DNA from 2 places in the Streptomyces sp. NBC_00086 genome. Region 2 is predicted to be linked to the other one. Evidence: riboswitches for the same ligand, from Rfam matches in the RefSeq annotation. Region 2 holds a riboswitch; the other holds the start of a gene.
The links. Region 2 has a riboswitch for glycine ahead of gcvT (glycine cleavage system aminomethyltransferase GcvT). Riboswitches for the same ligand answer to the same signal wherever they lie in the genome.

Region 1: it holds a riboswitch for glycine, as region 2 does, so the genes downstream of both, gcvP (aminomethyl-transferring glycine dehydrogenase) here and gcvT (glycine cleavage system aminomethyltransferase GcvT) in region 2, are expected to answer to the same signal.

What each region holds. Positions count from the first base shown of each region.
Region 1 covers NZ_JAPELZ010000001.1:7,071,275-7,074,674, forward strand. Annotated here, with positions in the region: gene OG276_RS32110 (DNA polymerase IV) at 1-227, shown strand, start outside; gene OG276_RS32115 (PRC-barrel domain-containing protein) at 695-1,060, opposite strand; glycine riboswitch at 1,180-1,278, shown strand; gene gcvP (aminomethyl-transferring glycine dehydrogenase) at 1,477-3,400, shown strand, end outside.
Region 2 covers NZ_JAPELZ010000001.1:2,419,738-2,423,137, reverse strand. Annotated here, with positions in the region: gene gcvH (glycine cleavage system protein GcvH) at 4-384, opposite strand; gene gcvT (glycine cleavage system aminomethyltransferase GcvT) at 489-1,604, opposite strand; glycine riboswitch at 1,789-1,892, opposite strand; gene OG276_RS10540 (AAA family ATPase) at 2,095-2,781, shown strand; gene OG276_RS10535 (enhanced serine sensitivity protein SseB) at 2,926-3,400, shown strand, end outside.

The DNA.
Region 1 (3,400 bases), 4.7 Mb from region 2:
GGCGGTGGGCGGCCGGGGGTGATGTGCGGCATGCGGTGTACGGGCCCGGGTGGGTGCAGGGCAGTGGGGTCGGGCGGGTGACCGTACGGTTCGAGCAGCCCGGATCCCGGCCCGGCCGGGTGCGGACGTTTCTGGTGGACGATCCCGAGTTGGAGCCGTCCGATCCGATGCCGTTGGTCGGGGACCAGGCCTTGGGGGTCGGGGGGGATGGGGTGGGGACTGGGTAGGGGGTGGGGCCGCCCTGCGGGGCTGCTGTCCCCTACCCGCCCTTCCACCGTTCCCCGGGCTTCGCCCGGACCCCTTGCAGCGTGCGGCGCCGTTCCCGGGGGCCTGCCCCCGGACCCCCGCTCCTCAAACGCCGGAGGGGCTGGAGTCTCCCCGGAGGGGCGGTAGCGGCCCCCGGAGGAGCTGGAGTGGCCCCCCGAGGGGATGGGGTGGCCTCCGGAGGGGCTGGAGTGGCCCCAGGGGTTACTGGAGTGGCCTCCGGAGGAGCTGGAATGGCCGGGGGTTGCTGGGGCGGCCTTCGGAGGGGCTGGAGTGGGCCCCGGGGTTGCTGGAATGGCCCCCCGAGAGGCTGGTGTGGCCTTCGGAGGGGCTGGAGTGGCCCCCGGGGTTGTTGGAATGGCCCCCCGAGAGGCTGGAGCGGCCCCCTGAGGGGCTGGAGTGGCCGGGGTTGCTGGGGTGGCCGTTGGGGTCAGGGGGTGTCGGGGGTCTTGTGGCCGAAGTCGTGCTGGAAGTCGGAGGGGAGGGTCAGGTCCAGGCCGTAGTGGTGGTAGAGCTGCAGCTCCTGTTCGGGGGAGAGGTGGCGGCCGACGCCGAAGTCGGGGGCGTCCTTGATGAGGGAGCGCTCGAAGGGCACGCGCAGGGTGTCGCCCACCATCTCGCTCGGCTCCAGCGGGACGAAGGCGTCCCGGCTGAAGAGTCCGGTGCGTACGGCGGCCCATTCCGGGACGCCCGTGGCGTCGTCGAGGTAGACCTCGTCGACGGTGCCGATCTTGGTGCCATTGCGGTCGAACGCCTTGCGGCCGATCAGGCTGCGGGGATCGATGTCGGTCTGCACGGTCCGGTCCCTCCATTTGGGCGCAACTCCTCCGTAAGCACTACAAAAGTGCATTTCCGGAGAGGGGGCCACTCGAGGGAGGTGCCCAGATCCTCGCTGGTAGGCTGGGTGACGGCTGTTGACCCTGTGCGGGAGAGTCCTCCGAGTGAGTGAGACGGAGGCGCCGAAGGAGCAAATCCTCCCCGGAATCTCTCAGGCATACGTACCGCACGTGGTGAGGCCACTCTGGAAAGCAGGTGCGGGAACCGGGCGCGCAGTGCCGGTCCCTCTCCTCACCGACGGTGAAAGCCGGATCTCGTGGGCGACCCCCGCGCGGCCCGGTGAAGCTCTCAGGTTGTGATGACAGAGGGGGAGGCCGTCCGGGTGCCCGCGCCGTGGTGCCCCTCGCAGGTCGTACGACCAGGAGGCCTCCGTACATGACCGCCAACCGCATTTCGCTCTCCCAGCTGGAGCGAGGCATCCCCTTCGAGCAGCGCCACATCGGCCCGGATGCCGAGGCGCAGGCGAAGATGCTCGCTCAGGTGGGCTACGGCTCCCTCGACGAGCTCACCGCCGCCGCGGTACCGGATGTGATCAAGACCACTGCCGCGCTGAACCTGCCCGAGGCGCGGACCGAGGCCGAGGTGCTCGCCGAGCTGCGTCAGCTCGCCGACCGCAACCAGGTCCTCTCGTCCATGATCGGCCTGGGTTACTACGGCACCTTCACGCCGCCGGTGATCCTGCGCAACGTCATGGAGAACCCGGCCTGGTACACGGCGTACACGCCGTACCAGCCGGAGATCTCCCAGGGCCGCCTCGAAGCCCTGCTGAACTTCCAGACCGTCGTCGCTGAGCTGACCGGGCTGCCGACCTCCGGCGCCTCCCTGCTCGACGAGGGCACGGCGGCCGCCGAGGCCATGACCCTGGCCCGCCGCGTGGGCAAGGCCAAGGGCAACATCTTCCTCGTCGACGCCGACGCGCTGCCGCAGACCATCGCGGTGATCCAGACCCGCGCCGAGCCGATCGGCATCGAGGTCGTCGTCGCCGACCTGAGCGACGGGATCCCGGCCGAGATCGCCGAGCGCGGCGTCTACGGCGTGCTCCTCCAGTACCCGGGTGCTTCCGGCGCCGTGCGGGAGATCAAGCCGGTCATCGAGCAGGCGCACGCGCTCGGCGCCATCGTCGCCGTCTCCGCCGACCTGCTCGCCCTGACCCTGCTGACCTCCCCGGGTGAGCTGGGCGCGGACATCGCGGTGGGTACCACCCAGCGCTTCGGCGTCCCGATGGGCTTCGGCGGACCGCACGCCGGCTACATGGCCGTCCAGGCCAAGCACGCCCGCTCGCTGCCCGGCCGCCTCGTCGGCGTCTCCGTGGACGCGGACGGCAACAAGGCCTACCGTCTGGCGCTGCAGACCCGTGAGCAGCACATCCGCCGCGAGAAGGCCACCAGCAACATCTGTACCGCGCAGGTGCTCCTCGCCGTCATGGCCGGCATGTACGCCGTCTACCACGGCCCGGACGGGCTGCGGACGATCGCCCGCCGCACCCACCGCTACGCCGCCCTGCTCGCCGCCGGTCTGACGGCCGGCGGGGTCGAGATCGTGCACGGCGCCTACTTCGACACCATCACCGCGCGCGTCCCGGGCCGGGCCGCCGAGGTCGTGGCCGCGGCCCGCGAGGGCGGGGTCAACCTGTACCAGGTCGACGCCGACCTGGTCTCCGCCGCATGTGACGAGACCACCCTGCGCGCCGACGTGGACGCGGTGTGGGCGGCCTTCGGGGTCACCGCCGACCTGGAGGCGCTCGACGCCACCACGGCCGACGCGCTTCCCGAGGGGCTGCTGCGCGAGGACGCGTACCTGACCCACCCGGTCTTCCACCAGCACCGGTCCGAGACGGCGATGCTGCGCTACCTGCGCAAGCTGTCCGACAAGGACTACGCGCTGGACCGCGGCATGATCCCGCTGGGCTCCTGCACCATGAAGCTCAACGCGACCACCGAAATGGAGTCGGTCACCTGGCCCGAATTCGGCCAGTTGCACCCGTTCGCTCCGGTCGAGCAGGCCGAGGGGTACCTCACGCTCATCACCGAGCTGGAGGAACGTCTCTGCGAGGTCACCGGATACGACAAGGTCTCCATTCAGCCGAACGCCGGCTCCCAGGGTGAGCTCGCCGGCCTGCTGGCCGTCCGCGCCTACCACCGGGCGAACGGCAACGAGCAGCGCACCGTCTGCCTCATCCCGTCCTCCGCGCACGGCACCAACGCCGCGAGCGCCGTGATGGCCGGCATGAAGGTCGTCGTCGTCAAGACCGCCGACGACGGCGAGGTGGACGCGGACGACCTGCGCGCCAAGATCGAGC
Region 2 (3,400 bases):
GGGTCAGTTGCCGGAGGTGAGCTTGGCGTACTCGTCGACGGAGAGCAGGTCGGCCGGCTCCTCCGTGACGCGCACCTTGAAGAGCCAGCCACCCTCGAACGGGGCCGAGTTCACCAGGGCAGGGTCGTCGATGACGTCCTGGTTGGACTCGACGATCTCGCCGGTGACGGGGGAGTACAGGTCGCTGACCGACTTGGTCGACTCCAGCTCGCCGCAGGTCTCGCCCGCGGTCACCGTGTCACCCACCTCGGGAAGCTGGGCGTAGACGACATCACCGAGCGCGTTGGCCGCGAACTCCGTGATGCCGACCGTCGAGACGCCGTCCTCGGCGACCGACAGCCACTCGTGCTCCTTGCTGTAACGCAGCTGCTGGGGGTTGCTCATGACCTGATTCTCCTGGATGCGGGGGAGTGGATACGAACGGTGGTCGTGCGGGACCGGCGCGAAGCGCCGACCAGCGGTGACGCGCGGTGCGGTGCGGTACGGGGCTACTTCTGCCGCTTGTAGAACGGCAGGGCCACGACCTCGTACGCCTCATGCGTACCGCGAATGTCCACGCCGACGCCGGAGGTGCCGGGCGCGGCGTGCGCCGCGTCCACATAGGCCATCGCGATCGGCTTGCCCAGCGTCGGGGACGGGGCGCCCGAGGTGACCTCGCCGACGACCTGCCCGTCGAAGGTCACGGAGAAGCCGGCGCGCGGAACGCGGCGGCCCTCGGCGATCAGGCCGACCAGCTTGCGCGGCGGGTTCGAGGCGGCGCGCTCGGCGGCGGCCTCCAGGGCGGCGCGGCCGACGAAGTCGCCCTCCTTCTCGAACTTCACGACCCGGCCCAGACCCGCGTCGAACGGGGTGAGGGAGGTGGTCAGCTCGTGCCCGTACAGCGGCATGCCCGCTTCCAGGCGCAGGGTGTCGCGGCAGGACAGGCCGGCCGGGACCAGGCCGACGCCCTCGCCCGCCTTGGTCAGCGCCTGCCACAGCTCCACGGCGTGCTCGGGGGCGACGAACAGCTCGAAGCCGTCCTCGCCGGTGTAGCCGGTGCGCGCGATCAGCGCGGGCACCCCGGCGACCGTGCCGGGCAGGCCGGCGTAGTACTTCAGCCCGTCCAGGTCGGCGTCGGTGAGCGAGGCGAGGATGCCCGGGGACTCCGGACCCTGCACCGCGAGCAGCGCGTACGCGTCGCGGTCGTCGCGGACCTCGGCGTCGAAGCCGGCGGCGCGCTCGGTGATCGCGTCCAGGACGACCTGGGCGTTGGAGGCGTTCGCGACGACCATGTACTCGGTCTCGCCCAGGCGGTAGACGATCAGGTCGTCGACGATGCCGCCGTCTTCCTGGCAGATGTGCGTGTAGCGGGCGCGGCCGACGCCGACGGTGGAGATGTTGCCCACCAGTGCGTAGTCCAGGACCTTGACGGCCTCGGGGCCGGTCAGGGTGATCTCGCCCATGTGGGAGAGGTCGAACAGACCGGCCTTGGTGCGGACGGCGTTGTGCTCGTCGCGCTCGCTGGCGTACCGCAGGGGCATGTCCCAGCCCGCGAAATCGGTCATGGTCGCACCGAGGGAACGGTGCAGCGCATCGAGGGCGGTCAGGCGGGGGGCAGTGCTCATGGGTGTGGCTCCCGGGTCCCAGGGCATGACATGACGAGGAGGAGTTCCTCCCCATCTGTCATCGGAACCTGAGAGGTTCGCCGAGAGTTCCCCGCTTCCAGGGGAAGGCCATCGACTTGCACCTTGGGTGGAGCCGTCGCCGGGACCCTTACGGGCGGTGGCGCGGCTCGCTTTTCAGATCTGCCTCATCCACGCGGTACGGGGCCTGAGAGATTCAAGGGAGGTACTTGCTCCTTCGGCGCCCGGGCACCGCCTTGCGGCGTGCCGGGACTCTCCCGCGCGGATTCAAGCGGCCGGTATGCAGTTAGGTGTCCAGATGGCGCACATCATTGCACGACGTGGGGCCGAATGGGGGAGGGGGTCCGCAAGCGGAGCGGGCCCGGAGCGGGTCCGGAGCGAAGCCGGAGCGGAACCGGAGACACCGGATTACCGTCTCTTTACACTCAGGGGGACCGGGTCCAGGCGACCCGTCGCGGGGGAGGCGAGCACTGTGCGGAGATTCGGAGTACTGGCGGCGACGAGCACCGGCACCGTCGAGGGCGCGGTGACCGGGGTGCCGACGCAGCGCGGCCTCGTACGCGATCCCGCGGCGGCCGGAGCGGCGGGGGAGCCCGGAGCGGTACGGGACCTGCGCGGGGCCGAGGGCCCGCGGCGGCTGCGCTTCGCCCAGGGGGACGTGGTGGTGGTCTCCGGACTGCCCGGCGGCGGCAAGAGCACCCTGATCAAGCGCGCCGCGGAGGGCGGCGGCATCGACTCCCAGGACGCCCGCGAGCGCTGGGAGCGCCGGATGCCGGCCGCCCTGCCCTACGCGGTGTACCGGCCGGCGGTCCGGATCGCGCACTACTGGGGCCTGTGGCGGGTGCTCCGCTCCGGGGCCCCGGCCGTCGTCCACGACTGCGGTACGCAGAGCTGGGTACGGGCGCTGCTGGCCTCGGCGGCCCGGCGGCGCGGCCGCGCGCTGCACCTGGTGCTGCTGGACACCACCCCCGAGGAAGCCAGGGCCGGGCAGGCGGCGCGGGGCCGGGGCGTATCGGCGTACGCCTTCGCCCGGCACCGGGGCGCGGTGACCCGGCTGCTGCGCGAGGCCGAGGCGGGCCGCCCGCCGGCCGGCTGCGCCTCGGTGACCCTGCTGGACCGCCCGGCGGCGTCCCGGCTGACGTCGATCGGCTTCCGCTAAGCGGCAGTGGGCCCCGGCACGGGCGGCCCCGGCACGGGCGGCCCCGGCACGGGCGGGACCCCGGTGCGGGCGGCCCCCGGTCGGGGTGTCCGAGGCGCCCGTTAATCTCGGGGCGAGACCAAGCGCAAGCGAGCGGAGACGTACATGTGGCCGGGTAACGAGCTGGAGCAGGTGCTCGGGGCGGCGCTCGGACAGGCGGACGCCGGGGGGCGGATCGTGGAGGTCCTCGGGCGGAGCCACCTGTGGATCCCGCTGCCCGGAGGCGTGAACAGCCTGAGCCTGCCCACCATGGAGATCGACGGCGCCGCCTACGTGCCCGTCTACAGCTCCGAGGAGCAGTTCCGCGCCTGCGTCGGACCCGCCATGGACTTCGCCGTGGCCCCCGCCGTGGACTTCGCCCGGGGCCTGCCCCCGCAGCTCGGCATCGCGGTCAACCCCGAGGGCTCGGTCGGCGTGCCCCTGCCCCCTCCGGCCGTCGCGGAGCTCTGCCGCACCGGCCGCGGCCCGCTCGACGGCACCGCCACCGGCGGCCGGGTCCGGCTCTTCGAGCCCGACTGGCAGGAGGACCCGGTCGAGTTCCTGACCGCGGCCGCCGAGGAGTTCCGGGCCACCGGAGTCG